One region of the Neobacillus sp. YIM B06451 genome, then DNA from elsewhere that is predicted to be linked to it. Evidence: riboswitches for the same ligand, from Rfam matches in the RefSeq annotation. Region 1 holds a riboswitch; each other region holds the start of a gene.
The links. A riboswitch is a leader RNA that binds a small molecule or an ion and turns the genes downstream of it on or off. The one in region 1 is predicted to bind cyclic di-GMP.
Positions count from the first base shown of each region.

Region 2: another riboswitch for cyclic di-GMP. It lies ahead of RB160_RS05760 (ASCH domain-containing protein); the one in region 1 lies ahead of RB160_RS23655 (PxKF domain-containing protein).
Region 3: another riboswitch for cyclic di-GMP. It lies ahead of fliM (flagellar motor switch protein FliM); the one in region 1 lies ahead of RB160_RS23655 (PxKF domain-containing protein).

Region 1 covers NZ_JAVFKJ010000026.1:2,579-13,309, forward strand. The annotation lists gene RB160_RS23595 (SurA N-terminal domain-containing protein) at 1-491, shown strand, start outside; gene RB160_RS23600 (restriction endonuclease) at 621-1,184, opposite strand; gene RB160_RS23605 (immunity 22 family protein) at 1,442-1,828, opposite strand; gene RB160_RS23610 (hypothetical protein) at 1,874-2,245, opposite strand; gene RB160_RS23615 (aminoglycoside phosphotransferase family protein) at 2,448-3,323, shown strand; gene RB160_RS23620 (hypothetical protein) at 3,781-4,182, opposite strand; gene RB160_RS23625 (hypothetical protein) at 4,458-5,300, opposite strand; gene RB160_RS23630 (hypothetical protein) at 5,846-6,334, opposite strand; gene RB160_RS23635 (DJ-1/PfpI family protein) at 6,658-7,269, opposite strand; gene RB160_RS23640 (transcription initiation factor TFIIIB) at 7,417-7,623, opposite strand; gene RB160_RS23645 (Fe3+ hydroxamate ABC transporter substrate-binding protein) at 7,799-7,972, opposite strand; gene RB160_RS23650 (general stress protein) at 8,191-8,709, opposite strand; cyclic di-GMP riboswitch class II at 9,486-9,568, shown strand; gene RB160_RS23655 (PxKF domain-containing protein) at 9,589-10,731, shown strand, end outside.
Region 2 covers NZ_JAVFKJ010000002.1:257,119-267,849, reverse strand. The annotation lists gene RB160_RS05790 (UDP-glucose dehydrogenase family protein) at 1-1,015, shown strand, start outside; gene RB160_RS05785 (hypothetical protein) at 1,081-1,398, shown strand; gene manA (mannose-6-phosphate isomerase, class I) at 1,506-2,447, shown strand; gene RB160_RS05775 (acetyltransferase) at 3,200-3,856, opposite strand; gene tagU (polyisoprenyl-teichoic acid--peptidoglycan teichoic acid transferase TagU) at 4,024-4,950, opposite strand; gene RB160_RS05765 (hypothetical protein) at 5,486-6,178, opposite strand; cyclic di-GMP riboswitch class I at 6,450-6,534, shown strand; gene RB160_RS05760 (ASCH domain-containing protein) at 6,875-7,219, shown strand; gene RB160_RS05755 (hypothetical protein) at 7,223-7,663, shown strand; gene RB160_RS05750 (beta-propeller domain-containing protein) at 8,009-10,189, shown strand.
Region 3 covers NZ_JAVFKJ010000004.1:268,138-278,868, reverse strand. The annotation lists gene fliN (flagellar motor switch protein FliN) at 1-214, opposite strand, end outside; gene fliM (flagellar motor switch protein FliM) at 186-1,154, opposite strand; cyclic di-GMP riboswitch class I at 1,259-1,347, opposite strand; gene RB160_RS11060 (flagellar hook-basal body complex protein) at 1,580-2,371, opposite strand; gene RB160_RS11055 (flagellar hook capping FlgD N-terminal domain-containing protein) at 2,387-2,800, opposite strand; gene RB160_RS11050 (flagellar hook-length control protein FliK) at 2,814-4,115, opposite strand; gene RB160_RS11045 (glucosaminidase domain-containing protein) at 4,279-4,980, shown strand; gene fliD (flagellar filament capping protein FliD) at 5,141-6,673, opposite strand; gene RB160_RS11035 (OmpL47-type beta-barrel domain-containing protein) at 6,816-10,731, opposite strand, start outside.

The DNA.
Region 1 (10,731 bases):
AGCAAATGGGACAAGATCCGACTTCCAAGGAAGCTGCAGAACTAGTGAAAAACCAAACAATTGACAGCTTAGTGGTTCAAACTCTTCTCCTTCAAGACTTAGATAAAAAAAGCTATAAAGCTTCAGACGAAGATGTTAAAAAGCAGCTGGACGAACTAAAAAAGCAGTTTAAAACAGAAAAAGAATTCGAAGAAGCTGTTGAACAGTCCGGCATGGATATAAAAACACTTGAATCCAAAATTGCTGATGATCTTAAACTTAAGCAGTATTTTGACAAAGAAATGCCGGCCGGTAAAATAACCGATGAAGAAATTCAAAAAACGTATGATCAATTTGCGGAACAAAGCAAGAGTGCTGGACAAGAAGTTCCAAAGCTTGAAGAAGTAAAACCGCAAATCGAACAATCCCTTCAACAGCAAAAACAACAGGAAAAACTTGCTCAGCATGTTGAAAAATTAAAGAAGAATGCCAAGATTGATATTAAGATATAAGGTGTACACGCTAAAATAAAGGGATAAATCCCCTTTCAAAACGAAAAAGAAGATGAATCTCTACAAAAAGTGGAGTTCATCTTCTTTTTTATTCACCATATTTTCTTCGATATTGCCCGCTCATTACAATTATCCAGTTTTCTTCACATCAAGAATTTGTTGAATAAGCTGATCCCTATTAATAAGCTTAACAGAATTGGACTTGGCGAGTTCAATTGCCGCTTTTGTGAAATAACTGTTTGTAATCACCCAAGCCTCCCCAGCATCATAGTGTGATTGTGCAGCTTTTATTTCTTGTACCGCCTTCACACCAACATTATTACTATGTCTCTTAGCTTGGACCACAATTTTCCGCGCATTTTGGGTTAAAATCAAATCGGCTCCGAAATCACCACTGGAGGGAGTTACTTTAGCATTATAACCTAATGTAGAATATAACTCTTTTAGATAGTGCTCAAATTTGATACCATCCATTTTATCAATTTCGTTAATTCCTGATGCCCGTAGACGTTCCTTTAGCTTCTTGTTCCTAATTATTAGAAAAGCGATTGCAACTACCCAATAGACTATCATGATTGAAACTGTTGATTGTATAGATTGAGTTGCAAAGTAAATTAAAAAAGCAGGTACAATAAATATCAGATAAAATAAAGATTCAAGTTCTTTTTCCTTTTTGGATTTCCTTCTAGCCATAATTAACCCCTTTTTAAAAATTTGTTCCACATATCCATAAAATACCACATTCACCTTCATTTGGACAGATACTTATGACCTTAATGGACTGAGTCATTTTTTTGTTACGGTGAGTGATTTGGTACGGACGGTGGCTTTCAATCAGGATGTGCTGAGGACGAAGGTGGGGTATTACCGAAAGAAATTAAGGGATAAATAAAGGTTGATTAACTCTAAACTGAAAAAAATAGCGCGAACCAAATTTAATTGGATTAGCGCTATTTATATTGTACCGCCCCTATATAGTGCAGCGTGTTTAAACCATTCTTGGCCACTTCTACTCCTGGCTCGTATTGAAAGTTATACAACAGCACAACGGCATTTGCTTTTTCAGGAGCATTTTTCAGAAACATATCGTAGAATTTTGACAAAATGACTTCCTCATAAGATGCCCCCGCTAATAATTGGTTTAAGCTTGAAAGTGGTTGTTGATGGAACACACCCTCCCGGAAATCCTCGTCATAATACTCAATGGAGAAATCCTTTTCAAAATTGGAAGGAATGGCATCTCCATCTTCGTCATACTCAATCGATAAATATTCCATTAACTCTTCAGCAGTACTAAACTCCCCTACCCATAATGTGACGTACCCCTCTTGTTCCATTCATATCCCCCTTATACGTTTGGTTTTCATCCTTCAGGTACACTTTCAACATTTATGAATAGTCTCCAAATCATTGGTGATTTGTTCAAGGAAGTCCCAGTTAACTTCGTCATTAAGTTCGTACGCTATGTGTTCAATTAGGTGGAATGCCTGTTGGTCCATACCGCCATCGTATCCATACATGGAGAAGTATCGATTTTTAAAATACACAAACCAATAATACTGGCTGTAAAGGATTTGTTCGGTGGTAAATGAAGAACCGGCTGTTATTTCATGGCTAAATTCGTTTAAGATCAAAAAATAATGCAGGACCTTCTCCAATTCTTCATCATCGATCGTTATTATATTTGTTAAATCCAACTTATGATGGAAAGTTTGGTACAAAAGTTCAAGTTGATCTTTGGTAATTATCATCATTTGGGCACCTTATTCGAGTAGTATTTGTTTACTCTTTTTAACTTTCGGCGATTTATAATTAACTTTACTATATTTAGGAAACTGATTGAAGGGAGAATTTGAAATTTTAACCAGCTTAGTTCCCTACTTATTAAAGCATGCACATCCTGAACGGAAAGCTTATAATTAAATTGGAAATATTCAGGGAAAGGAATGAGTTAAGATCAAAATTGATTCCGTATTAGTGGCGAAACTGATAAAAGAGCAATTTCCCGAGTGGGCTCATTTAGAAATTAAACCGGTTAAAGTGAGCGGTCATGATAATCGGACATTCCACTTGGGGAATGACATGAGTGTCAGGCTGCCGAGTGCCCCTGGGTATGTTCCGCAAGTCGAAAAGGAACAAAAGTGGCTGCCTTTTTTAGCTAAAAAGCTTGCATTCCCTATTCCAACCCCAGTTGCAAAAGGAACTCCGAATGATGATTACCCATTTCCTTGGTCGATTTATAAATGGCTTGATGGAGAGACAGTAACGAGAGACAACGTAGTGGATCTAAATCAATTCGCAGCCGATTTGGGCGGATTTTTGATTGAATTGCAGTCCATTGACGCGAGTAGCGGCCCTTTGGCTGGAGCCCATAATTTTTACAGAGGCGCGCATCTATCTGTGTATGACGATGAAACGAGAAATGCAATCGAAAGTAATCTAGATGTATTTGATGAAACTGTTTTGACAGGGCTCTGGAATCTGGCATTAGCATCCAAGTGGGAACTGGAGCCGGTATGGCTTCACGGAGATATCGCGCCAGGAAACCTATTAGTGCAGGACGGGAAGCTCAGTGCCGTAATTGACTTTGGAATACTGGGAGTCGGGGACCCTTCCTGTGATGCGGCTATGGCTTGGACCTTTTTTGATCATGAGAGCAGGACTGTTTTCAAGGATGTATTAAAGATGGATGAAGGAACATGGAATCGGGCAAGAGGATGGGCTATGTGGAAGGCTTTAATCATCTATGAAGATTACAAGAACTCCGATAGTATGAAATTAAAAGAAGCGTATAACGTTATCCAGACAATCATTGAAGATTTTGAAACCTGACATGGAACTGAACCGGATCCTCTTTATTGTTATTTTCTCAAAAATAAGAACCATCCCCATTAAATATACGAGTGATGGGTTTGTTCAATTATAATGTAGGCAATGAAAATGACGGTTCATTGGGCTTGAAAAAAACTGGTGAAAAAGCTCAACTTCGATACGAAGATATGTTTGGTGGCCAAGCTTGCTTAACCCTTCAATGTGAAAACCCAGCTCATTTTTGATATCGGGTTCGGTTTTGAAGTGCAAAATTCGAATTAGCAGTGCTTTTCGTAGTGAAATTCGCAGTTGAATTAGCAAACACTTTAGCGGTGATTAGCACAAAAAAAGCTCGAAGCCATGGTGCTTCGAGCTTTTTTATAGTAGTGCGTTGTTCAACTAAAGCACCCGTTTGTTTAAGTGAAGAGTCTCACAAAACAACTTTATCAAACCAATTAATCCAATTTACCAAGAAATATTAATATTGTTGCTTCAAATCGTTGTATATTTCTTTTGCTTGTTTATATATATCATTGTTTGGCTCGATTTCATAGTTTTCAACGTAACCAAGATTAAAAATGCCCTTATCGTCAATTACTAAAGTTCCTGAAATTTGGTCGTTATAGATAAATATTATAGTTATTGCCTTTTCATAATTAATTTGTTGGTTGGTTTGTCCATTATATTTGATGTCATTGTAGGCATCAACTAATGACTGAACAGTTTCTTTTTCCACTTTATTATAAGCACTGTACGAACTCTGTCCTAAAGTAATATCAAAATAATCTGCTTTAATTTTCTTTACAGAATTATTATTACAACTGCTTACAATTAAAAACACTATTAGTATGGTAGAAATAAATAAAGAAGATTTTCTCACAATTCCACTCCCTTTATTCTACACTGATGAAAGTCTTGTTCAACTAAACTGCCCTTATGTTCAAAAAGGAATTCAACAAAAAAGGCGGTTAATCCTTCCTTGATCAACGCACCGCGTTAGCACAATAAGAAAGGTCCGTAATGGGGGATAGAGCAATTTTAATAGGTGCCAATTTTCCTCTGTATTAGAAAAGCCTGTTTTCAAAAAGTTGAAAAAACAGGCTTGTATCAACTGGCTGAAATCAATGTATAAAAAGGGGGGAAGATATAGTAAAACTAATTTCGTCTCTCAATCATTATTAGGTTGTCAAATACGATTTCTCCAATTTTCATCTGTGCTTTTTCTTTATCTGTTATAGTGAACGTAAACTCCTGTCCAAAGTATCTATTATTTAATTTGTACATAGTTACAATTCCGTGAAAATACGTTTCAGTGAAGTCATCAACTTCGATTATAAAGTACGATTTATCGACAGAGTTGAAAACCTTTATAGTTGGCTTTCCGTTTGCTGCGGTTCCATTGTCTACAAGGAAATACACTACTTCATCTATGGCTTGGTAGCTTCCTTCTAAGTCATTAAAATATGCAGAAAATTTCTTACTGGTATCCAATGCTTCTTTATTCCACTCGGCCATTTCTTTTGTCGCTTTCTTAAATTGTCGTGTGTTTGGATCTTCAAGAAAACTCCGCCCTTCACCTTGACTGATTGTAAGTACTCCATTTTCTTGGCTAATACGCAAGTAGGAGTCTTCTCCCAGTTCATCATCCCATAAATATAACTTCAACTCATTATCTTTTGAATCTTTTACTTCCATATTAAAATGGAAAGGTTCTCCTGTAGAAGCTTTTTGCTGCTTGGTGAATTGAACAACTCGATCTTCTGCTTTTTTAATAACATAGTATTCTTCTTCGTTTGACCATTTTCCTACCATTTGGTCCACCATAATTTCTTGTGCTGCAAGTTTTTTCTTCTCGAATTCCGTTAAATTAGAGTTTTCCTCTATTGACCATTTTATGTCCTTTGTTTTAGTTTTTCCTTTTGTAACCTGTGTGTCATCTGAAGAACAAGCAGTTAAGCCCATAACCAGTGCAATGCCTAAAACCCATACTTTTTTCATAGAAGTTTGCCTCTTTTCCCTCAATAGTAGTAACGTATAGTGAAAGCAGAACAACCCTTAACCTATTTCTATATATTGTATCGGTAAATTTCCCCATTTTGTTTAGCCAATAATATGAAAAAAAAGGAAATTTGGTTATCTAATAGTAGTTAAATGTACATTAATTAATTCCTAGATCAACGCATCCTTAGTTGAAAGATCAACAAAAAAATACCTGAGAATCATTTCTCAGGCAGTTTTTATTTGATTGTTGTTATAACTTTAATCATATTATTGAATGTTTCTTCAAAATTTCGAATCTGCAGATGGAACCTTGATGGTCGTTTTAAAAACATCTTCCTTTATTATTCAACTGCCCCGTTTATTCAATAAGGAGTTCAACAAAAAAGGGCGGAAGTCCTTCCAGGAACATCGCACCCGTTAGTTCAACAAGGGTTCTATCTTTCCCAATCATCAGGAAACAAAAGCCATATTGCTGGATCTAAACAGCACAATAAATGATGTTAATCGCATTAAAAATGAGCACTAAAACAGTGCTCATTTTTTCAATATATGAAGTTGAAAAATCCCCACATTAGAAACAATAATACAATTGGTAAGATTATAAATGCTACGCTACTTTTACTTTCTGAAAATCTTTTAATTAACCATTTATCAACAATGGCATATAACAAGGCGGCTAACATTCCATAAAGAGCGAACATCCTTTCTTGAAAAAATAGCCCGTTTGCTAATCCGAAAATCCCAAGGATTACAACATATAACCAATCATGCTTTTTAAAGAATTTATTCTGTAAAAATTCAATGCCAATTGAAACGATATTTCCGTATATCAAGACAACAACCCCAATATAAAACAGGAAAATAATAACCCATTGAAAAAATTTGTTACCAGGCTTATATACTTCACCCGAAGTATCTTGCAACAAACCATAAGATGCCAAAATGATTGAAAAAACCAACATAGTGGCAAAAGTCGTTATTAATTTTCTTTTGATGAAACTTCCTATTCCAGTTTCAATATTCTCCTCCAATCTTAACCCTCCTTTTCATAATCTTATCTTTATTTATTCATCTTAAAATAAAATATCCTTCATTTTCTTTTCTTCTAACTCCAATTATTTTAATAGCTTTTTATTGTTCCGTTTTTTCATGGCCCATCTTTACTTTCACCCTAAATTTATATTTAGGGATAGTTTGTCCAAGTCAGTTACAAAAATCCTTATTCAATATTACTGCACCTTTAGCTTAATAAGGAATTCAATAAAAAGGTGCCTTAATCCTTCTTGGATCAAAGCACCCGTTTGTTCAATAAGAAAAAGACTTCTATCTTTATTGAACCCCTTATATTTTCAACTTAATCTAATTCAATTGTATGAGCAGTTCGTTTTGCCGTCTCTTCGCCGAATAATTTGCTAACCACATGTAACGCCATTTGAATTCCTGCGGAAATACCTGCTGAAGTAATAACATTTCCTTCATCTACATACTTAACTCCTCTAATAACTTCTACTTCTGGGAAACTTCTTTCTAACAAATTTAAAGCTACCCGATTTGTAGTCGCTTTTTTTCCGTTAAGAATTCCAGCTTGGGCTAAGAAAAATGCTCCAGTACACACAGATGCTACTATTTTGTCTTTGTAATTTTCAATCCAAGTTATTATTTCTTTATTACTCTCTACTAACTTTAATGCTTTTAATGGACCACCAGGAACAATAATGATGTCAAATGTTGGTGCATCAGAAAAACTATAATCAGGCTTTACTTTTAACCCGTTATGTACCGTTATTTGCTTTCCATCATGAGAAACTGTACTTACCATAAAAGGTTTATCCTCTAAATTGTTAGAGAAGAGTTTTTTTACATCATTATCATTATAAGTAGTTAAGTTAAAAACTTCATAAGGACCAGTAAAATCTAAAGCATCTACATAATCAAATAACAGGATACCTACATTAAATTTGAGCATTTATTACCCCTCCTCAAAATTACTATACCCCCCTATAGTATAAATAGCAATTATTAATTTTTCTTATTAAACAAAACTGCCCGTTTGTTCAATAAGGATTTCAACAAAAAGGTGCCTTAATCCTTCTAGATCAAAGCACCCGTTAGCTTAGTAAAGTGTCCCCTTAAATTTATTTGGCTTGGTTACATAAGCTTCAATTATAAATCCACATTCCGTACAAATGATGTATTCAACTTCCGACCCAGTACTCACTTTAGTGAATGGATATATAACTCCAGTTCCACTGTGCTTACCTTTTCCTAGCTCTTTTCCGCCACATTTCGGACATTCATTTACTTGTGCCGATTGTTTCATTTAAAAATCTCCTTTATTTATATTTTATTTGAATTCTATATTCCGTTAATCGAGTTATATAAACCTCTGCATTTTATGTACGAATTAGAAATTTTAAAGTTCAACTATTAATCAATCCTGCCCCGTTAGTGAAACAAAAAAGAAGTTGCCATAACAGCTGTCTTTTTTTAGTTGTTCACTTGATGTTTTGATGAAAGTAATCTTCACATATGAAACTTCCTTCGTTTTTTAAATACGCTTTTATTTCAGTCATCCCTTTAAGCTTTGGATAACGCACTTTTATAAAAACAACCTCGTCTCCCTTGATTTCCTTACCACATTTAGTACACTTAGGATCTTCTCCAAACATTTATATCACCTCTAATTAAATCTTGTTTTTATTCTTATTACGTATTTTTTATACGATTTTTCTTCATTACAGGAATGGCTGCCCCGTATGTTCTATAAGGAATTCAACAAAAAAGGCCGTTAATCCTTCCTGGATCAACGCACCCTTTAGCAATAAGAAAACACACCCTCCAATAAGGTCTCTATTTTTCAAGAAGTAATTCAATTTATTATGTTCATTTATGCAATACGCTTAAAATCTTTACTTAAAGAAGACCGTTTTAATTTCTTTGTTTTTATTAAATATCTAATATCAGATAAATTATCATAGGACAATTGGATGTAGAAGTAATTAATAAATTCGAGTATAGCGAAAATATAAATAAATCCGCTGATCAGCAATCCATTAATTGGTAGACTGGGATATTTAACAAGTATATCGATAACAAATAAAATGATAGAAAAAATTATTATACTTACGTTTATTGCTTTCAATTTCCACAACAGTCTAACAGTTTTGATTGGAGTTATAGATTTATTTTCAGTAATTAGACACTTCCATTTGGAATGCCAATAATAAGTTCCTTGCATAAGGATAAACTCCAATAAGAAAAAGGAAATCCAAAAAGAAAGCAGTGAAAATAATTGCAGTTCAGGATATGTGTAATTAATATAGAAACTAAGAGGTAGGAACAATATTATTGCAAATCTTTCCCCTGTATATAAATATTTTAACCTACTTTCTAATACACTTTTCATAGTCAGATCCTTTCTAGTAATGTTCGCCTTCCCAATCCTATTATATATGTTTAATCGAATAAAAGTTTTCATCAACCTTTCTTATTCAACTAAACTGCCCTTATGTTGAATAAGATTTGCTTTATTTTTAACATAAATAACCAAAAACCTAATTTCTATTTTTAACAAACCATCACATAGTAATTAGCATACGAATTCCCAAGTTGGCAATAACTTCGGTCACTCTGCTAAAAGGGGTGCGAATTCGAGTGCTAAAACGCCATAAAACGTACAAAAATCCCTTATATATCAATAAAAAGATGGAGTCCAATTCAGTTGCGAATTGGACTGCTAATTTGTGTGCGAATTAAGTTTTTGTACTCGAACCCGTTACATTTTTGAGCAGGGTTTCTTTTTTATGGATTAGTTTTTTGCTATTGGCAGCGAGCTGTGTCAGCTGTCCGTCGAATTGTTGGATACTGACCTTTATGTATTGTCGCCAGCCGGTTTCTTATTGCAACTAAACTATCGAATGAAGCAAAACGAAACCATGAAATCTGAATCGGAATTAGATGATTTTAGGATAAATTGGTGATTTTTGTTGGAATTTATTTGAAGTTTGTCGAAGGGAAGTTAAACCAATCAACTATTGTTTAAATTATAATAAAACTGGAAAGAGACGATGTATCAATATTTAAGTGGCCACGAAAATATGATCCGTCATCGTCACAAATAAGGTTGAAATGAGTGGAAATTTGTATGACTTATCCAGTTGGATTATCGACTCAACCAACCAAATTTTTGGGGAAGCATTGAAGTGTAGCCTTAATTTGGACACTTGGGCTGCATGGAGCTACTAGTGTAACCGGCCCTCTTAAAAATATTTTTTAAGGGGAGAAAATGATGAAAAAAACTGGCTTCAGAAATGTGTTAAGCAAAAAAGCACTAAGCGCGGTCACTGTACTTGCTATTTCCGGACTTATTCCAACAAGTTTTGCGATTGCTGGGGAACTAGAAATTAAAGCGGAATTAGTCGCTTCATCAACTGATGTATCTGTTGAACAAGGGGCATCCAAGAGCTTCAAACTTTCAGTAAAATCGGATGGGAACATGACGGACGCTTATGTTACTGTCCCTACAAGGTTTGTTATTAGCGCAAGCGGTACTTTTACCCAAGAAAACCTAACTAAGGTACACCTGTATGCCAAAGATATGGAGGTTAAGGTAGACGCAGAAGTTCAAGTAGACCCTAACTTACAGCCTGGAAACTACACATTTACCTTCAAAAAAAATGAGGTAAAAATTGAAAATACAAATCAAACAGGAGCAAAGCTAGATAATGAAAAAGACGACCTCATTACTTTTGTTGTAACTAAAAAGCAAGTAACTGATACGACAGCTCCAGTTGTCACTGCGACTCCTGACAGACCTGCAAATGCTAAGGGCTGGTATAACGAGGATGTGACCGTAACTTTCACCGCTGCCGATGAGGAAGGTGGCTCTGATCTGGACGAGAGCTCGGTTTCTGCACCTGTTACAGTTTCTGAAGATGGTAGACATACTGTTACTGGGTATGCTAGAGATAAAGCCGAAAACGAGGGTTCTAAAAGTATTACGATTAATCTAGATAAAACAGCTCCAACCATTTCGGGATCTGCTGACCGAGAGGCAAATGAACATGGCTGGTATAATGATGATGTAACTGTTAGCTTTTCAGCAAGCGATGAAACCTCAGGAGTAGCAGACTATACGAAGGAAGTGTTACTGTCTGAAGGTGTGAATCGATCAGCAGAAGGTACTGCAATCGATAATGCCGGTAACTCAAGTTCTGCAATAGTTTCGGGCATTAATATTGATAAAAGGAAGCCAGTTATTACTGTTGAAGATGGTGGCACTTACACACTAAATCAAGTTGTGACTTGGTCAGCAACCGATACATTGTCCGGACTTGCAGACGAAGATAAAACTGGAACAATCGATACGTCTAAGGTTGGACCGCAAACGGATACAATAACTGTCACGGACAAGGCTGGAAATACTACA
Region 2 (10,731 bases), on a different contig from region 1:
ACAAATTGCCCAAAGTGTTGAGCAAGATAGTATCATTGTAGTGAAGTCAACCGTTCCTATAGGAACAAATGATAGGATAGAGGATTTAATTAAAAGCAAATTGGCTAGAAATGTTCGGATTTCAGTTGCATCCAATCCTGAGTTTTTATCACAAGGATCAGCTGTAAGGGATACAATGCATGCCTCCCGTATTGTTATAGGCGTGGAAGACGAGTATACTGGGGAAGTTTTAAAAGAAGTGTATAAGGATTTTAGTACGCCTGTTGTCATTACAAACAGGAAAAGCGCCGAAATGATTAAATATGCTTCAAATGATTTTCTGGCGTTGAAAATATCTTTTATTAATGAAATTGCAAACCTCTGTGAGAGTGTTGGCGCTAATATTGAAGATGTTGCGCTTGGAATGGGCTTGGATAGCAGAATTGGAAATCAGTTTCTTAAAGCGGGCATCGGCTATGGGGGCTCTTGCTTTCCTAAAGACACTAAAGCCCTGCACTGGCTGGCAAGTTTTCATGATCATGAAATTAAAACAATTAAGGCTGCAATTGATGTTAATGAGAACCAAAAGTTAAAACTCATAAAAAAATCGCGAAAGTATTATGACAGCTTGAATGGGCTGAATGTGGCTGTTTTGGGGCTTACATTCAAACCTCGTACAGATGATTTGCGAGAGGCCCCAACGCTTGTGAATATTCCGTTAATGCTAGAAGATGGAGCAAACATTAAGGCATGGGATCCTGTAGGAGTAAATAATTTTAAGAAATTTTATCCAAATGAAGTCGCTTATTGTAATTCAATTGAAGACACTATAAAAGACGCGGATATCTGTTTTATTTTTACTGAATGGGATGAAGTAAAGGATTTTGATTTGGACAAGTATAGCAAATATATGAAACATCCTATTATTCTCGATGGACGGAATTGCTATGACTTAGCAAGTGTCAGGAAAGCAAATATAATTTATGATTCTATTGGGAGAGAGACAATCTACAATCTTAGAACAGTATTAGTTTAAGTTCATTAACAATCATAGTTTCACTGACTTTGTCCCTCGCCAGGCTTTGGCGGGGGGTTTTTGTAATGGAGAAAATTGAAATGAAGAACTCCTTTTGGATCTATGTAGCGACTATATGGGTAATCGGGTATTTTTCTTCACTCAGCTCCCGTAATTTACGAGAGAAAACACCGTTAATATCAAATGAAGCAGTGAATCCTATAAAAAATCTTAAATTTATATCACAAGGAACAGCAGGGAATGTGAAAGTTTTAAACTTGGCACTTAGGAGATCTACACACGTTCTAGTGTTTGGTTTTCTTGTCTTCCTGCTCGTTATATTTTTTGTAAGTCCCGTTGTCCGTATTATTATGCTTGATTGTGACGGTTGCTTAGGCTGCTAAAGATGAGTGGCAGCATCAATTATGGATTTGGGACTTGACGGGTTAGGGGTATTCCTCTTTTTTGGTAACTTTTATATTTCACAGAGAAAAGGTGAAGGGGTTAGGTAATGGAGCCTTTATTTTTTGAACCGGATTTTAAGGAGCGGATTTGGGGCGGGGAAAGGCTGAGGGATTTTGGTTATAACCCCCCTTATCCCCAAACGGGGGAGTGTTGGGCTTTTGCAGCGCATAGCAACGGCAATAGCCGAGTAAGGAATGGCGAATTAAACGGCCTGTCCTTAAACGATCTTTGGGAAGGCAACCGGGGACTTTTTGGGAATATTGAATGCGACCGCTTTCCACTTCTAATTAAAATACTCGATGCTTGTGACGATTTATCGGTTCAGGTTCATCCGGATGACACCTACGCACGTGAGAATGAAAATGGGGAACTTGGTAAGACCGAATGCTGGTATATTATTGACTGCGAAGAAGGCGCGGAGATCATCTATGGCCACCAGGCAAAAACAAAGGAAGAGCTACAACTTATGGTGGCTAACCGAGAATGGGATCGGCTGCTAAGAAGGATTCCTGTGAAGTGCGGCGACTTTTTTATGGTGCCAAGCGGGACTATCCATGCAATCGGCAAGGGGATTGTAATCCTTGAGACCCAGCAAAATTCGGATACCACCTATCGTGTTTATGACTATGACCGCAAAGACAAGGATGGCAATCTTCGTGAACTGCATATTGAGCGCTCGTTAGCGGTAGCGACTGTACCTTCGATTGATCCAAAGGTTGAACCGCTTATTCAAGTTAAGGATGGCGTGACAGTGACTACCTATGTTCAAAACGAGTATTTTACAGTCCATAAATGGGAAGTCGATGGTCAAGCCACTCTTCAACAAAGGAAGCCTTTCAAACTCGTAAGCGTTCTCAATGGGAATGGCACACTTTTAAAGGACAAGAAGGAATATTCGTTTAAGAAGGGCGATCATTTTCTTCTGCCGCATGGGTTTGATGAATTCAATCTTGTTGGAAAGGCGGAAATGATTGTTTCGCACTTATAAATTCAATGAGTGCAGTTTAGTAGAGTAGGTGATGAGAAATGCTTATTGGAGCGATTGGAGCAGGTGTAAAAAAGTTTGTCTGCGGGGTTGGCCGGCCTGATGGGATTATCATAGATTTCACCGTAATTCCTACTTTAACACCAGAAGAAACTCTTTAGGAAGTGATGGCATTCTTCACTACTTTTAATCTGGAAGGGTTAGGTGTAGGAACATTTAGAGCTGTTAAACTCGATGTAAGTAGTAAAACTTACGGGACCATTCCGAATACCTCTAGGAAAATGACGTTGATATCCACTTTATCATATTCTTATTGAGCATTTAGTGATTCCTGTTCCTTATGGATAACGACGTGAGGGCAACTGCTTTAGCCGAAGCGGGATGGGAGCGGCAAAGGGCCTGGACAATTGCGTTTATATTGGGATTGGAGTTGGTTTGGGGTTGTTTCTGAAGGGAAGCTGCTGCACGGTATGGGCCACCGGAGATAGGGCATATCATTGTGCACCGGGAAGATGGCGACTTTTTTCCAATGGGTTACTTTGTAAACTATGTGGGTACATTTATAGTAGAAACTATAAATGGGGTGTTGGAGAAATGCTAATGTTATTGATTGGCCTTTTTATTGGTTCATTTGCAACAATCTCCACGATGAGCTTAATGTTGGCCGCCAAAAGGGGCGACGATAGATTGGGTTATAATTCACATAATAAAATGTAGCAGTCCTTTTATGGGCTGCTACATTTTGAGAAGCGTTTTTATAAATATGTTTCATCCTCGGCCCGGACTCTGATTTTTCTGGCGGGTGTTCCATAGGCAACAGCATATGCACCGATATTTTTAAGAACGGTTGACCCGGCGCCGACCACTGTATGCTCGCCAATCGTAATATTATGAATTACATTTGCTCCTAGTGAAACAGTTGAATGGTCGCCCACTGTAACACCACCGCCAAGTGTTGCCCCAGGGGCAATGCTGACAAAGTCACCAAGCTGGCAATCGTGGTCAACGGATGATTTTGTGTTAATGATGCAATGGTCGCCAACTGTGGTAGCACTGTTTATGACTGTATTAGCCATAACGGCTGTTCCATTGCCAATCGATACATAATTTCCTATAACTGCTGAAGGATGGATGGCACGAATGAATTTAAAGTTTTTATCCATTCTTAGAATATCATTCACCATATTACGTCGAGCCCCGTTTTCCCCAAGTGCAACGATTCCTCCGGTAATGGTATGCGGGTGCGTTTTTAATATCGGTAAATCGCCAATAACGCTATACCCCATAATTTCTTCCCCAATTTCACGGGCTCCATCAATGATCCCAATAATACGGTAACTGCCCATCATTTCAAGGATATCGATAATCACCTTGCTATGTCTCCCTGACCCAAAAACAACAACATTCTCCAATTCTGTTCATTCCTTTTGTAAGATGGTCCGTATATCTTTAATCTATCAAAGTTTGACAAAAAAGGATAACCATTTTAAGAGAACTAGAATAATTCCTTAAATAATTCTTAAACGAAACTGCCAATTTCAAATAAAAAGACAGGTGCTTATTTACACCTGTCAAAACTTTATTTCAGTTCCAATTGGTCCTTGAGATCGTTTTGAATGGATTGTCTGACTTCATTAGGAACAAGGTAATAATAAATTCTATTGATTTTTGTGCCAGTCCCCTTCAGCTCCATTTGCTGAACGTCTTTGCCCACATCTTTGTAATTCTTTTGGATTTCAACCATCTCATTAAAGGTTAGGTTGGTTCGTACATTTTTGCCAAGTGCTCCAAAAATATCTCCGAAATTTGTTAAACTTTGAAATGAAGCCCCTCTATTAATAACAGCCTGGATGATTTGCCGTTGCCTTGATTGCCGGCCAAAATCCCCACGTGGATCTTCGTATCTCATACGCGAATATTTTAGGGCAGTTTCACCATTTAAATTAATTTCCCCTTTAGGAAAATGTTCGCCTTCATAAGTAAAATCAAGTGTATTGTTAACCCTTACCCCGCCTACAGCATCAACAATATCCTTGAACCCTTCCATGTTGATTTGGACATAATAATCAATTGGGATATCTAGGAAGTGTTCTACTGTATTCATGGCCATTTCAACCCCGCCAAAGGCATAGGCATGGTTGATTTTGTCCTCTCTCCCGCGGCCGACGATTTCAGTTCGCGTATCCCTTGGGATGCTCAGCATTTTAACTGATTTATTATTTGGATTAACTGTCAGGACAATCATGGAGTCGGAACGCCCTCTGTCACCTTTCCTCTCATCCACTCCAAGCATAAGCACAGAAAACGGCTGCTGCTTTTTTAAAGTTATCTTTTCTTCCCGCTTTTCGGATTTCTCTCGTTCCAACGGCTGATGCATCGTATCCACAGTACTTGTTAGTGATCTATACACAGTAAAGGCGTAAGTGCCAACTGCTAAAAACAAAATGAATAGACTAATAAAAACAATTTTAACCCAACTTCTCTTTTTCTTTTTTTCTGCTCTCATTTTACCCTCCGATGTCTAATACGCCTTCTCTCAGAATAGCAAAAAATTGGGGTTTTATCTATGAGAATTTCAATTAATTTACAAGGTTCGGCAAATATTAGCAAAGTGAGGGTTAGGGTTTGGACATTACCTTTCTTAATATCAATCTAGCAATTCACATTCCCCTACTCTTCATCATCAAAGACGAAGTCTTCCTTACGCTTCCTCCCTAAGGCAGATTTTTGATTTAAATAGATGGGATTACAGTGTTTCTGTAGAAAACAGGGGGCGGGAGCTGTCGACTACTGGGATATAGAGCAACACTAAGGGTTTTTCTTTTGCAAGGAGGGGGTGGTTTAGATCCCTGGGTTCAATCCAATTGTTTATGGGGCGAACTGATAAGGCTGCCAGGGAATGATTTCTACTGCTATGGAAATAAAAAACGAATCCGGGACGGTTTCGGATTCGTTTCAAGTTTATTATGTTAATCAAGTTTTTTTGTTGCACTTTAAACTATCGATATACTATATCTACACGCAGTTCTATGTAAAACTGCTTATTGAATTTTTTCGATTGTCGCACCGAAAAATTCCTGCACATTCGTTGAGCCGCCAGATACATTTTCAAACGAATAAGCACCTAAAGGCAATCCCCAGAAACGTGCCCGATCCTCTTCTAGTAAATCTCCAGTACTCTTATACATAATGACTTCATAAGAGTTTCCTTCATCATCCATTATATGGGTGACAGAAACAACATCACCGTTTTCTAAATTCTGTTCTTCAACCGTAATGACATCACCTTCAAATGAAACGATCTTTTCAAAATAAGGTGATGGATTTTTATTTAGAAGTTTGTAATTGACTGAGGAGTCTACCATACTTTTTACCTTTTGTATGTCCGCATCAGTTTTTGCAGGGAAGAGTGTATGATTATTAGCGATAAAATCATATGATACTTGTCCTAACTCAAGTGCATCTTCTGTGATGATTGGAAGGTCATGTGCCAATCCATACGCGTAAGCTTCTTCAGCAGAAATGGTTGCTTTTGTTTCCTGAGAAGTGGATTCTTCGGATTCCGTTTCCTCCGAAGTTGAATCATCCGATTTCGTTTCGTTGTTCTGTTCAGCGGTTTCTTCCGATTTTTTGTCGTCACCTGACTTAGCAGATGAAGTGTTTGCATCGCCACTGCATGCGGATGCTACAACTAGCAGAAATACTGAAACTAAACAAAGTACTAATTTTTTCATCTTGATACCCCCTAAAATAATTCGTATTACTAAATTCCTAGGACAATTATACTAGAAGAATACCAATATTAATATAGATTGTAGGAAAGGTTTGCTAAATATGTTGCTTTTGTGAAATAAGCGACATGAACTAATGGTTGGTATTTATTTATAACGAGGTCTTTTATGAGGGAGTTAAGTAAGCTAGCTTGTGACTTTGCATTACTTGTCAGAAAAAGTCGAATGTATTCCCTTTAATAACCTATCTCGCAGTAGTAAAATTGGACTAAGAATCTGATAAAGGCAAACCTATTGAAAAATTGGGACGCAAAGTCTCAGGTCTAAGGTATTTTTACTATGACGGCTGGATTACCGGGTTTATTCAGTAGAGGAGTGTGTTCTACATGTTTAAGTCCATTGTTTGTTTCCTGCGCAGAAACCATAAATATTCCTACTACACCAGTGAATGTCTGAGATGTGGAAAAAAACGATACAATTAACAAATGTAAACTCGAATAATGGGCTGCCATTATTCTTTTTTTTTGCCCATTCCCGTTCTTACTTCATCATTAAACCATGGGGACGGTTCTTGTGGCTTTTTGGTCAGTAAGCAAACCATGAGAAGGGTACTTTTAGACCAGAATAACCCTCCCTGTGGAACTTTTTTTTCAATATATGCTACATTATAGATTAGCAAAAGGATGGGAGTTTTTTTCAATGAATGAACAGAACAATGCTTTGCCGCCAAAAACGTGTGAGATTGAGCGTCTTATTACAATGGAAAATGACATCAATAAAGTGCTGGAAGGCAAGAAAACGGCTACGCGCCGTAACGGCCGTTATGCGGATGTAGGCGAAATCATGGAGTTAAAAGGAAAGAAATTCGTCGTGGACAATGTCTATTCCCAATCACTGGGAGAATTGACGGATGCAGATGCCGAGCGCGAAGGCTTTGAAAATGTAGAAGCGTACAAGCAGTCGATCCTATCTTATCATCCGGGAATGCCTTGGCTTCCGCAAATGCGCGTCTGGGTGCATGAATTCAGCCCTGTTGAAGAATAAGAAATGGATTTATTGTACCGAATCATTATTTATCTTCACGTCGCAAGCGCGATTGCGTCAATTGGGCCTTTCTTCATTTTGATGCCCATTGTGAAAAAGTTGCCTGATGCTGTGGAGAAAGAACTGGAGGTCTATTTGGCTTTGTTGAAGTCAGTCGTGCGGCTGTCTAAGCACGCCGGCCATGTACTGGTTGGAACAGGAGTGCTGCTCGTCATCCTCGGCCCCTGGACATGGAAAACACCGTGGATTGTCGGAACCCTGGCGCTGCTGTTCGCCTCCCTCTTTTTCCTGGCACGGGCATTCTCGCCAACACTTCGGAAATTTGCCGAAGAAGGTGCAAATAAAATAGCACTTACCGCAAAACTGAAGCGCACCATCTGGACCTACATAATTTTGTTGATGGCAATGCTCTGGTTCATGGTCGTGAAGCCGGATTTGTGGTGAAGATGGGTCATGGGGACGGTTCTCATGGCTTATAGATGCCGGAAGAACTGTTCCGGTAGCTTGCTTAACTCTGCCAGTAGTGTTATTTACAATTGCCCAAACGATTGACGCCCCCTTTAGGCCTGCTGGCGCGGGTCTAAAGGGGGCGTTTTTGAATGGGTAACCTTGTGTATTTTTTGCCTGTCTGTGAAATGTGTGTATGGTGTAGACCATGGGGACGGTTCGGATGGTATATACATGCCAGAAGAACCGTCACCGTGGCACCAGCGGGTCTGACACTTTTTTTCCTAAAGCTATGACACAAGATCGGCACCGCTCCCGTCTAATCTTACAGGAGGGGTAAAAATGAAAAAGTGGATTATTTTCGGCGGGATTTCGCTGCTGTTTATTGCCGGTCTTTCTTACTACTTTTCAACGCAATTCAAGGTGGCAAATGCGTGGGACGGAGAAGGAGAGGCCATTGTAATGGCCAATAAGGTTTGGAGCATTCAGTTTACCGAAAAAGTCGCGAAGGAAAGCCTTCATTCTGATTCAATCTATGTTCTGGATGATCTAGGCAAGAAAATCAAAACAAAACTGTCTCTAAGCGATGATCAAAAAACGATCTATATTGACCCTCCTGGAGACGGGTATCCTCTTGACGCAAGATTTTACACATTAAATTTTAATAAAGACCTCCAATCTTCGGCAGGGAGAAGCTTGGGAGGGATTAAATCATGGAAGTTTGTTGTAAAACAAAAACTTCCTGTCATCGGATCGAAGGAAAAGTTGAATGGTTATTTTAAAAATATATTGAAGCAAGAAAAAACTTCGGGCGGCTGGTGGTTTTCGAGAGATACAATGGAGTCGTCCATGAGTGACGCAAAATCATCCGCGGATACAGCTAATCAGGCAGCCCACTCCGAAACGAACAATCAAGTCCAGGGAGTCGACGAAGCGGACCTTGTCAAAACAGACGGAAAGCATATTTTTCAGGCGGAAGAAAATGAAGTCCGCATCATTCAGGCTGCGCCCGAAGAGGATATGAAGCTTTTGTCGAGGATTTCCTATAACGGAAAGTTTATGCCGTACCAGCTTTTTTTACACGAAGAGAAATTGGTCGCAATCGGACATTCGTATCACACGAATGCGAAACCATATGAACAAGTGGCTAAGGATTCTAAGATTGCCCCGATGATGCAATCAGCAAAGGCAATCATCTATGATGTGAAAAATCCGGCTAAACCAGTCCAGGTACGGGAGGTCGAGCTGGAGGGAGGCTATGTGTCGGCGCGGAAAGTGGAAGGGATTGTGTATCTGGTCACCAGGCACCATCCTGATTACTGGTTGCTGCGCGAAAACGAAGCTATTGATATTCGTCCGAAGTATTCGGATACAGCAACAAAGCCGGCGGAACAAATCGTCAGTTATGATGAAATCAATTATTTCCCGGAATCCAAAGAGCCTAATTATACAATGATTGCAGCGATCGACCTCAATCATAATGGTAAAAAAGCCGCTGTCACCACCTACCTTGGAAGCGGGGAACAAATGTATATGTCAAAGGAAAATCTCTATCTAGCGATTGCGAATTGGGCCGAGCATCCGCGGGGTGATTGGTCTCAGATGACGGCACCAGATACAACGATCCATAAGTTTTCGGTCAAAGGGATGGACGTGGAATTCCAGGGGTCGGCATTAGTCCAGGGCACCGTGCTCAATCAGTTTTCAATGGACGAACATGATGGCTATTTCCGTGTCGTGACCACAAAGGGATATGCATGGGATGAAAGCAGGCCATCCTCCAATGCTCTATATATCCTGGATAAAAATCTGAAGCCGGCGGGAAAGCTTGAGTCACTGGCGCGGGGTGAGCGGATTTATTCTGCGAGATTCATGGGCGATCGCATCTATATGGTCACCTTCAAGGAAACGGATCCGCTTTTCGTCATTGAGGCAAGCAATCCAGCAAAGCCAAAAGTGCTCGGGGAACTGAAGATTCCAGGGTTCAGCAACTACCTGCACCCTTATGATGAAAATCATCTGATAGGATTCGGGCATGATACGAAAATAGTGACGGCAAAAGAAGCGGGTGCCCAGCCGATTATCCTGACTGACGGCGTCAAAATTTCGATGTTCGATGTTAGTGACATGAGCAATCCAAAAGAGAAATTCACAGAAGTCATCGGCGGGAGAGGGACGCATTCACTGCTGAATCATGACCATAAAGCACTGCTGTTCAACAAAGATAAGGGTTTGTTTGCCTTCCCGATTTCCGTTTATCAAAACAGCAAGGCAAATGAATACGATCAAATTTTCGAGTCCCAGGGAGCCTATGTATACAATATCGATCCGGAAAAAGGATTCACGCTACAGTCGAAAATTACTCATATGGACAGCGAGAAGCCATCTATTTATGAGGAATACAATACAGAGATCAAGCGGCTCCTGTATATCGGTGATACCCTGTTCGCGCTGTCACCAGAAAAAATCACAAGCCATGATTTGAAATCGTACAGAAACATCGGAACTCTCGGGCTGAGATAATCATGGAATCCACCGGAAACCAAAGGGACGGTTCCGGTGGATTCTGAAACATGACCAGCATCCAAGCAGGAAGCACGGAACTTTTCTAATTTCCATTGCTATACTAATGCTTGGGGTGGAAGGAGTTTGCTTTTTTTAAACTGGTAAATGGGTTTTGTCAGAGCCCTACAAGTTCATGATTTTCTTTGAAATGAAAACCCGGCCATTAAGACCGGGTTTATTTGTTTTCTCTCAAAAATAAAAGCTAATCAGGGATATGGTTCAAGATGGATTATTTTGACGGGGAATTCTCAACACAATCGAAGATTCAGTCCAATCCTCTACAAGACATGGTCCAAATGAACGGGTTTTGGATTCCGAAGAATATGCTGAAATAGAGAGCCCGCGAAGACCACCCCGCGCATAGGAAGGAAGGTAAAAGCTATATACCATGATATTACGAAGAATAATGAAACGAAAGGGAGATGTTAAAAACGATTCCTGCAGGCTAAGGGTCTTATATCAGAATAACTGTAACCAGAAGTCTGATAACATTGGATACT
Region 3 (10,731 bases), on a different contig from region 1:
TTGTCAGCTCAAGCACTTCACTTATTTTTTTCTTTGTCCTTCCCAATTCGACGACTACTTCGAGCGGGATATCGAGAAGAAGTTCCATATTCATGCTGTCGTCATAAGCCCGTCCAACGACATCGGGTTCCAGCTCGCTAAACTGGAACACTTCCCCGCTCGTCTCTCCCAAAAGGGCATCTATTTCATCTTGTGTCAGTTTCCCGTTTTCCATTTTCCGTATCTCCTTCTATCACCTTCTCAATTTTCGCAGCGACACGTGATTTCCTTGTCCCAGGGTGAGCTAGGAATTTCGTTTCCTCATTCACCTTTACATGGAGGGGCTCATCGACTGGCTGGTTCAGCTGGATAACGTCATTTTCCGAGAGTCCCAAAAGCTCTTCCATCGTAATGGTCGCACGCCCCAATTCAACAATGAGCGGCACGGCCAGATGCTCGATCCGTTCCTGTAAAAACTCGCTCTCTTCCTTGCTTTTCACCCATTTGTTGTGTCCATACCAGTTATGGGACGACAATTTGGGGATAAACGGCTCCAGCAATATGTATGGAATGCAAAGCCGCATCGATTCAATCCTGTTTCCAATCGTTATTTGAAAATCGACCACAATAACCGTCTCCGTAGGTATTGCCAATTGTAAAAATTGCGGGTTCGTTTCGAGATTCAATAATCTAAGCTGCAAGGTGATGATATCGTTCCATGCTTTTTGGAGGGTTTTGACAACCCCTTCCAAAAGATGCTTCAAAACATTCGTTTCAATTGGAGTCAAGGCAGCTCTTTCAATTTCCTTAAGCGCTCCCTTTCCCCCCAATAGCCGATCAATTATTCCGTATGCCATTTCCGGATTCATATCAAGGACCATGCGGATTTCCTGTTCCTTCGCTTCAAACACACTCAAGATTGTTGAGTCCGGCAGTTCGTTAATAAATTCCTCATAAAGCATTTGCTCAACGGACCCCACTTCAACCTGTACGATGGAACGGAGCTCAGCGGATATGAAAGATGCAAGCTGGTAGGCAAAGTTTTCGTGAATTCTTGTTAAAATTCTTACCTGTTCCATCGACAGGCGCAAAGCCTTTTTAAAATCGTAGACTTTAATGGCTGCTGTTTCATCCAAGTTGGCGCTTTCGTGCGACTGGGAAATTCTAACCCCCACTTAATCAACCTCCTAACTTCAAAAAAGCAAATTTTAGCATCAAAAAAGAGCAAGGCTATCCCGAAGAATAGCTTCGCCCTTCTAATTTTCAGGACTAACCTAATTTCGGCAACTGGCTAGCATACTGTTATTTAACAATTTAGCCCCTGTAGTTTTGCGTCGCTGGGTTTCCCCAGGTTTGCTATTTTCGAATTTTTTTTGAACTTTTTAAGAATTTTTTAGAATTTTTTCCAACTTTTTTTATTGCAATTTAACTGAAATATAACACCTGGTAAAAAATTTTTCAATGGAGTTTTTAAAAAAACGGTCATAAAAACACGAAATGCATCGAATTATATACATATTTTTGACGATTTTTGAGTATATTCTCACAAAAAAGGTGGATACCTGCTTCGAGGTATCCACCTTTTTACATATATTCACTATTAACGCTTCAGATTTACCAATTCTTCTAAAACGGAATCGGAAACTGTAATGATTTTTGCATTTGCCTGGAATCCGCGCTGAGCGGTAATCATATCTGTCATTTCCTCGGAAAGGTCGACGTTGGACATTTCGAGTGCGCCGGAGATGATTTGTGCTGTTCTAGGTGCGGTGGTGTTTATCTTGGCATTTGGAGTTTCAGAATATAACGAGCCGCCGACTTTACTCAATCCACCAGGATTATCTACTTTCACCAATTTTATTTTACTTGGATACGTTGTGGCCACCCCGTTTGCGTCCACCCCGACAATCGATCCGTCCTTGCTAATTGAAAATGAAACATCGGTCGCATTAATTGTAATAGGACTGTTCAACTCATTCAAAACGAGCATCCCATTTGGATTAACAAGCTGCCTGTTTTGATCAAGCATAAAGTTTCCGGCCCTTGTTAAGTAAGGCTTGCCTGATGCATCCCTTACCTGGAAGAAACCGTCGCCATCAATATATAAATCGGTCCCAACGTTCGTTGTCGATGGGCTTCCGGGAGTGGAAACCGTGTCGATGCTCGCTACCTTTGTTCCAAGTCCTACCTGGATTGGGTTTGTACCCCCAGATTGCGGTGTAGCGGTTGGTGCGCTTGCACCCTTGACCGTCTGGCTAAAAATGTCCTCGAATACGACCCTGCTTTTTTTGAAACCGACTGTATTGACGTTCGCGATGTTATTACCAATGACATCCAGCTTAGTTTGGAAGGCTTTGAGCCCTGAAACTCCCGAGTTTAGTGAACGTAGCATATTTTGTTCCTCCTGTTATTTTTCCAATTCCATGGAAGTGATGGCACTAGACAGAATTTCCTGATCGCCGACTTTGAAATAGACAAGATTGTCTCTATAGTGAACTCCTGTGACAACTCCGCTTTCCTGCGCGTTTGTTTCCGGGTTTGTCCAGGTTACCTTATTTCCCATGACGTATGAATATTGGCTAATGTTATTTGATGATTCCAAATAGGCTGTAAGCGACTTGTTTAAATTTGAAAGCTGTTCGAGAACGCTTAGCTGGGCCATTTGCCCAATGAACTCGCCGTCTTTCTGCGGCTGGGTCGGGTCTTGCTGCTGGAGCTGGGTAACCAATATTTTCAGGAATGCCTCTTTTCCAAGCTCCTGTTTATTTGTGTTTCCGATTGTGGCCGTTGAATAGGAGTTTATTGATTGAATTGATGACAAGCTTTTCCCTCCCTTAGGCTGTGGTATTTATTTGCGAATGAGTTGCTGTTTCGATTCCGTAATCCTGGTACTTTTCTTCAGCGGGAATTTTTTCGTCCCCACGCTTTCTCGATTCCTGATTTCCCTGCCTCGGATTTGCATCTCCTCTTTGGGAGAAGGCTCCCATGAAGTTGTTGCTTGATTGGAACGTAATATCAATCTTTCCAACTTGAAGCCCTTGGACTTCGAGGGCGGAACGCAACGTATGCATCTGGGTTTCGAGTAGGTCTTTCCCTTGAAGGGTGGTGGCCAGAAATTCCGCTTTAACCTGTCCATCCTGGATTTTCACCTTTACTTCAACATCCCCAAGATGCTCAGGTGAAAGTTTTATAATTGCTTCAGTTCCATCCACAAACCTTTGGAAACTGACAGCCGGTTTCATTCCATCCTTTCCTTCCGTTGCGGATTGCTGCTGCAGGGCGGATTGAAAAAATTGCTTAAAGTCCTGCTCGAAGTGGTTAGCCCTGAGGACAGGGACATCGCCAGCGATAACTGGCTGCAACTGATGGGCCGAGCGGGATTCATTGGATGGAATTTTGGTATCAGCATCGGCAACGGCTTTAGTATCTGTTGGCTTGAAAGCTGATTCAATTTCCGTTGGCTTGAAAACTGCTTCAGTATCTGGTTGCGTTAAAGGTACTGCGGTATCTTGTGGCGTTATTTGTGCTTCTCTTCCGGATCCCGAAGAAGCTTGAAAGCCGACCGGCAACAGTTCAGGTTTAAGCGGATTTCCTGATTGATGGGTTGCCTCTTTTGGTTGGCCCCCAGGTATATTCGATTTCTCCTCCCCCACTTTCATGCCTGTCGTGATAACCGAGTCATCTGATATCTGAAAACCATCTAAACCATGACCGACTTTTTCATCGAGCATTTTTTGCAACTCTGCCATTAAAGGGCTATTGCCGTTTGGCCCGATTGTATTGGTGGGTTTTTGCAAAGTCGATAGGTCCCATTGCTTTCCGATTTGAGGAGTCAGAGCCTCTTTTTGCCGAAGTGCTAGAAGCCTAGGGTTAACTCCAGCCTGCTCTTGGGCTTCCGGTTCAAGAGTCGAAGGACTTTCCTGGTCTGTCAAATTTGTTAACTGACTTGTCAGGAGAAATGGGTTTAGTCCAACTCCCATACCGTCCGTTTCTCCAGAGGCTTTTTGTTCACCCTCCTCTTTCCCGCTTACCATCTGAAAAAGGAGATCGAAGGATGCCGAAGTGGACGATTCGGTTCCCTGCCCCTTGCCGGGAGCAGCTTTATTTACATTTCCCAACATAGTTGGCTGTATCATTCTTTTCACCTACTAATTGAAATTCCAAAGGCGGCAACAAGATACTAAGTATAGTAAACGACTTCACATAATATGACAATAGAGTAATTTTTTCTTAAGTTCCGTTGATTTTGGTAGAAAACAAGTTAAAATAATAGCAGACTAACATGAAGGAGCGTAGATCATGACTGTCGGACCTTTATCCAGTAATTGGTTTTTATATAAAACACTTATGGACACAGCCCTTTTTAATCAAAGCAGCCGCCTTGGCCCGTTCGGATTATCAAACAGCTCGTTCCAGCTGCTTTTGGAACAGGCGCTTCTCAAAGCCGAAAGCGGCCAGCAAGCCTTAGAATTTTCGGATGAACCAGCTTCTTTCGGTAGCAACCTTGCTTCTTTATCGCCTTCCACTCAGGAAACTTTATCAGCTTTGACCAGGTCAACCGGCCAACAAACCAGTATTACAAGTTCGAACATTGATTCCTCCACTTTGAATCAACGGCTCGGAGGAGTACTTGAAAATACAGGAGAATTCTTTGTCGAGGCTGGCCGGAAATATGAGATAAGCCCGGCTTTGCTTGCCGCCATTTCCATTCACGAAACCGGGAACGGAACTTCTAATGCGGCCCGATTTAAATTTAACGTTGCCGGGATGATGGGCAAGGATGGCTTAAAAACATATTCTTCTGTCAAAGAAAGCATTTTCGATATGGCGAGGAACCTCCGCCAAAATTATCTTGATAAAGGAAAATTGACAATTTCGCAAATTGGCGCGAAATATGCACCAATCGGAGCGGCAAATGATCCGACGAATCTGAACAATCATTGGGTGAAAGGCGTTAACAAGCAGTTTGCGACTTTAACATCGGAGACCGATTTTGCATAAAATCGGTCTCTTTTTTTGTCCGAATGGTGAGCTCAATTTTACGGCTTAGTTCAACCAAACGGGTTCGTACTCCCGCTTTTTCTCCGCCTTAGCGAAGAATTTGTCGGGGATAACCATCAGTGTGGAGTAACCCTCTACTAATGGTTAATTCACTTTATGTCTACATTCCGGACTGCTGATACAGCCAGGAACTTTGCGAGTTGAATTTGGCAACTGCCTTTTCCATTTCTGTGAACTGACGGTAGTATTGGTCTTCCTTTCGGAACAGCCTGTCGGTTTGTCGGTTAATATCGTTTTGAATTCTGGCCAAAAGCCTACCGACTGTACTTTGGTCCATTTGCGAACTGCCCGTCACTCCTGCTTTTTTTGTCAATTGGGAAATAGCTGTTTGCATTTCATCTGACAACTGATTGACAAGCCCGTTGGCGCCTGTAGCCGTATCCCCTACCTGAGAAAATAGCTTTTGGACTGCGTCCGGGTCCGCCTGGATGGCCGCGGTTAACTTCGTTTCATCGATATACAGTTTTCCGCGGTCCTGATAGCTTTTGGAACCAATCCCAATTGAACTCAGCGAATTATAAGAACTTCCCGTGCTGACAGTTGAATTCATAATGCCGCGCATTTTGTTCAGCACCGCAGTCAAAATGCTGTCATTCCGCAAAAGCCCGCTTTTCGCTTTTTCTTCCCATTTCTCGATTTGCTTTTCCGACATATCCGTTTTCTGGTCATCAAGTAGTGGCTGGTAATCTCGATAAACAGGTTCAGATACAAGCTTGTTCAGGCGATCGATCAGGGAATTATACTTTTCTACAAAATCTTTTATATTCTTAACTTCCGCCTCGACGCTGCGGGTAACTGTAACGGTACTGGTGCCGACAGTCGTGCTCTTGAAACTGAAGTTTATTCCCATTATTGTTCCATTGTTTGTTGAAAAATTTGTTATCTCTTTTCCGTCAAAAATTATATGGGCGTTCGTTCCGTTTGCAACAAGATTAGTGGTGTCTAATTTCAACGTTTGTCCTAGAAAGTCAACGCTGGCGGAGTTTTCGCTTAGAACTATTTTTGCATCCTTACCAGTCGCCTTTGTCCTCATAGTGAACTGCTGAAGATTAGGATCGTAAAACGCCTGAAGCCCTAGGCTTTTGTTTGTAGTGCCGTCGACTGCGCCATTGATTTTTGAAACGACATCGCCTATTTTATCCGTTGCTAGGATTTCAATTGTCGCCTTTTGTTCAACAGAAGGATTGGCAGGATCTGTTACGCTTATAGAAATAGAAGTAGAGGTATTCGGCGGTTGTAGGATCCCCTGTTCCCCGAGCGTTAATGTTGGATCTAATGAGACATTTTCCCCTGTAAACGATGCCTGGCGCGCCAAATCCTTTACTTCAATTGAGTAAGTTCCCTGGATGGCACTTCCTGTCCCAGTGCCCGAGATGGCATTCGAAAGGCTGGAGGTTACTGCAAATGTATTGTAGGAGCTTGAGAGTTTCATATTGAACAATGTAGAATTTCGGAACGCAAGAAAGTCAGAATTCAATTGTCGGTAGGAGTCGAGAAGCCATGTCTGCTTCTGCTGTTTCTGCTTAAGCTGGTTAAGCGGAATCCTTTCAACATCCATCAGTTTTTTCACAATCGATTCAGTGTCCAATCCGGATGCTAGCCCTGTAATTCTCGTAACAGAGGAAGTATTCATCCACCTTCACCTCGCACAAAGTGTCTTTTAAATAACTGTATCGGCATAAAAGTTTTAAAAGTAGAGAGGAAATTGAAAATAATTTCAAAGGGGGCTTTTTAGCAAAAAAAAAGAGCCCCGGAATGATTCCGGGACCCATTGCTTATTTAACTTTTACGGTTGTTTTTGCTACTACCAAATAGTTATTGTCCAGGTAACCGCGAAGCTCCACTGTAACTTCACCCTTCTCCCAGTTGAAATCTTCTCGTTCAAACTTGAAGTGGCCTTTTTCCGCCTGTTTTTGCAGTCCGTTGTTATCCGCTTTTGCAAAAACGCCATTCAAGGTGACCGTTTTGACATCAAAGTTGAGAGACTGGAATTCTTTCGGCAAGTCCGCTTTTACTGTGAAGATGCCTTTATTCCCTGTGATTACTTTCGGAAGCACATCAATGGAAATCGGAATATACACTGTGAACGTTTTTTCCTGAGTCGTTGTCCATCCGGCGGCATCCGTCACCGAAAGCTGGATTTTATAATCCCCAGGCTGATCAAGCTTAATGCGGTCACCATTGGAATATGTTTTGCCATTAACCTTCAATTCTTTTGAAGCTATTTCCGAAATTCCGTCAAAAGCCGTATAATCCAGCGTTAGTACAGAACCAAGTTCATATTCTGTTTCTGCCACAATCACCACTCCTGGAGCAGATTTGTCCACTTTCACTTCAGCTGTTTTGATTTCTTCTGCATTTTTGGCTTCATCAACAGAGTAATAAACTATTTTCGTGATTCCTTCTTTGCTGATTTTAAAAGAAGTGCCTTCCACAAAATCGGAACCATCGATTGAGTAGTACGTCTTCGATTCTTTGCTGATGTTGTCAGCGGAAGATAATGTCACGATAACATCCTCTTTAGACCAGCCTGAGGGAAGAGTTGCCGTTGTAACAGGCGCAGTTTTATCAATTTTGATTTCTGCTGTTTTTGCTTCTTCCCTATTCCCTGCTTGATCAACCGAGAAGTACGTAATCTTATTAACTCCCTCTTTTTCTACAGTAAAAGAAGTACCTTTGATAAAATCAGAACCGTTAATCGAATAGATCGTAGCTTTAATCCCACTTGCCTCGTCAGCCGGTATTAAGGAGACGTCGACCGGATCATTTACCCATGAAACCGGGGTTGAAGTTTCAGTTGTTGGTGCGGTTCTATCAATTAGTACTTCTACTGATTTTGCTTCTTCCCTATTCCCTGCCTGATCGACTGAGTAGTACTTAATCTTATTGATTCCCTCTTTTTCTACTGTAAAAGAAGTGCCTTCGATGAAATCAGAACCGTTAATCGAATAGAATGTCTGGACAATTTTGCTTAGGCCATCGAATCCTGTCAACTCAATTGTCGCGCTTTGCGAATACTCAGGAATCGAATTGATCGCTGTTTCGGGAGCGGTTTTATCAATCCAGACATACGCCGTCTTTACTTGTTCCATGTTCCCAACGTTATCGACAGAGTGATAGGAAATTTTATTGTAGCCTTCCATTGTTACTAAAATCGATGTTCCTTCCGTAATCGGCCCATCATTCAAGGAGTAGAATGTATTTTTCACTCCGGTTTCGTCATCGTTTGGATGAAGTGTGACCGTTACATTTTCGGTTGACCAGCCATCAGGCCCATCAAAGACAGTTTCCGGAGGCGTTGTGTCAACAATCAGCTTTGCAAGCAAAACTTCCGACGGCTCGGATTCCCCAAACGAATTGCTGTAAGACGTGACAACGTATTGATGGTTGGCATATGTCAGGTTTTGCAACGTATAGCTGAGATTGTTGATTTTTTCGGCAACTAGCACTCGTTCTTCACCAATTAACTCATAAATATTATAGCCATTCGCATAAGTGACGAAATCCCATGAAATATACGCGCTTGTTTCACTAAGCAGCTTGAGGGAAGCGGTTGGAACGCCCATGATTGGATACACAATTTTTTGCTCAAAGCGGTTGGAAGGAACCGATTCCCCAAAGCGCGTGTTGTAAGCCGTTACTTCAAAGGAATGTGTTTCCTCTTTCAGGTTATAAACCTTGTAAGTTCGCGCCGTACCTTTGTATAGGAGCTCTTTGTTATCGCCCTTAATTTTATAGACCCTGTATTCTTCCGCCCATGTAACCTTTGGCCACGAAAGGGTGATATCGTTCGCGTTAAACACATCTCCGCTTAATTGTGGAGCCTGGACCACCGGCCATGTCAGGTTAAACTCGATGAAACTTCCTGCAGGCGACTCTCCGAAACGGTCACTGTATGAATGGACGAAGTACGTATAATCGCCCTCTGGCATATTTGTGAAGGTGACCGATCTGCTAGTCACGGTTTTAACTAAACTCTTTTCACCATTTTGAATCTGGTAAATCCGATATTCATTTACATAAGTGGCTGCATTCCAACTAAGTGCAATGTCATTTCCATTTGATATTGTTTTTGTGAAATTTGCCGGTGCTTGCATAACCGGGAAAACCAGGTTGATAGAGATTGTGCTGCCTACAGGCGATTCGCCAAATCGATCGCTATAGGAATGAACGACAAAAGTGTAATCTCCTTCAGGCATATTTGTGAAAGAAGTTGAAGTTGAAGGTACAGTTTTATTTAAAATCCTTTCTCCATTAACAAGTTGATAGACCCTGTATTCCTTTGCATAAAGTGAAGCGCTCCAGCGAAGTGTAACATCATTTCCATTTGCAAAAGAATGAGTTGGACTTGCAGGTGCCTGCATTATTGGGAATACGATATAAGATTGAACAGTGCTTCCCTCCGGAGACTCGCCGAACCGGTCGCTGGATGAGTGGACTATGAACTCGTAATTCCCTTCTAACATGTTCGTGAAGGTGGTTGTGGTTCCTGTAACTGTTCTAAGGAAAACTTTTTCGCCATTATTCAATTGATAGATTTTATAAGCTGCGGCATAGGTAACGGCATTCCACTTAATTGTAATATCGTTGCCGTTTGTTATTGTTGTTGTTAAATTTGACGGATGTTCAATTACCGGATGTACCATTGTAATTTTAGTTTCTGCGCCAAATGGAGAATCACCGAGCAGGGTGGAGTAAGCTCTGACTATATAACTCAACTCTCCTTCGGGCTGGTTCGTAAAGGTGAAGCTTGTTCCTGAATGGGTTTTAACCAAGGATTCATTCCCATCGACAACCTGGTAGATTTTATAGCCAGTTGCATATTGGACTGAGGACCATGTAAGCGTAACGTCATTTCCGTTTTTAATCGAAAAAGATAAGTCTTTAGGGGCCGGCAAGAATTGCCCCTCTATGTTTACAACAAATGGCGTACCAACCAATGATTCTCCAAACCTGGTTGAGTAGGAGTAAACTTCATAGTTATATTGTCCAGGAGCCATATTGCTGTATGAAACCTTCTTGTCAGTGACAGTACTCTTTAATACTTTTTTACCATTCTCAATTTGATAGACTTTATAATTGGTTGCAAAATCGACTGAGTCCCAGCTAAGCGTAAAAGAAGTAGGGGTTGTCATTGTTTGGACCGCATTCGAAGGAGCCGCCATTTTAGGATGGACAATCGAAATGGTAGCAGATGTCCCTTCGCCCGATTCACCAAAACGGGTGCTGTTCGCATAAATCCTGTAATTATGTTTCCCTTCAGGAAGATTCACCAAGGTTGTATTCGTTCCTGATACAGTTGATTTTAAAATCTTCTGGCCTTCGACAATTTGATAGATTTTGTAATTCGCAGCTAACTCCACTTGAGTCCATGTGAAAAAAACATCATTCCCATTTTTGATTTCATACGCAAAGTTTTGCGGCGCTTGAAGAATGATTTGATCCAATATAAAAGAAATCGTTGTTGATTCAGCAGATTCACCGAAACGGCTGCTGTTCGCGGTTACCGATAAGACATACTCCCCTGCCGGCTGGTTTGATAGGGTAATCGTCGTTCCGGTTACATTCCTCAACAAAGTCCTTTTACCATCCGCAACCTTATAGACATTGTAATTTTCTGCATTGGCGGATGCTTTCCATCTCAGCACGATATCATTACCGTTTTGTATTTCATAGGTTAGTTCTGTCGGT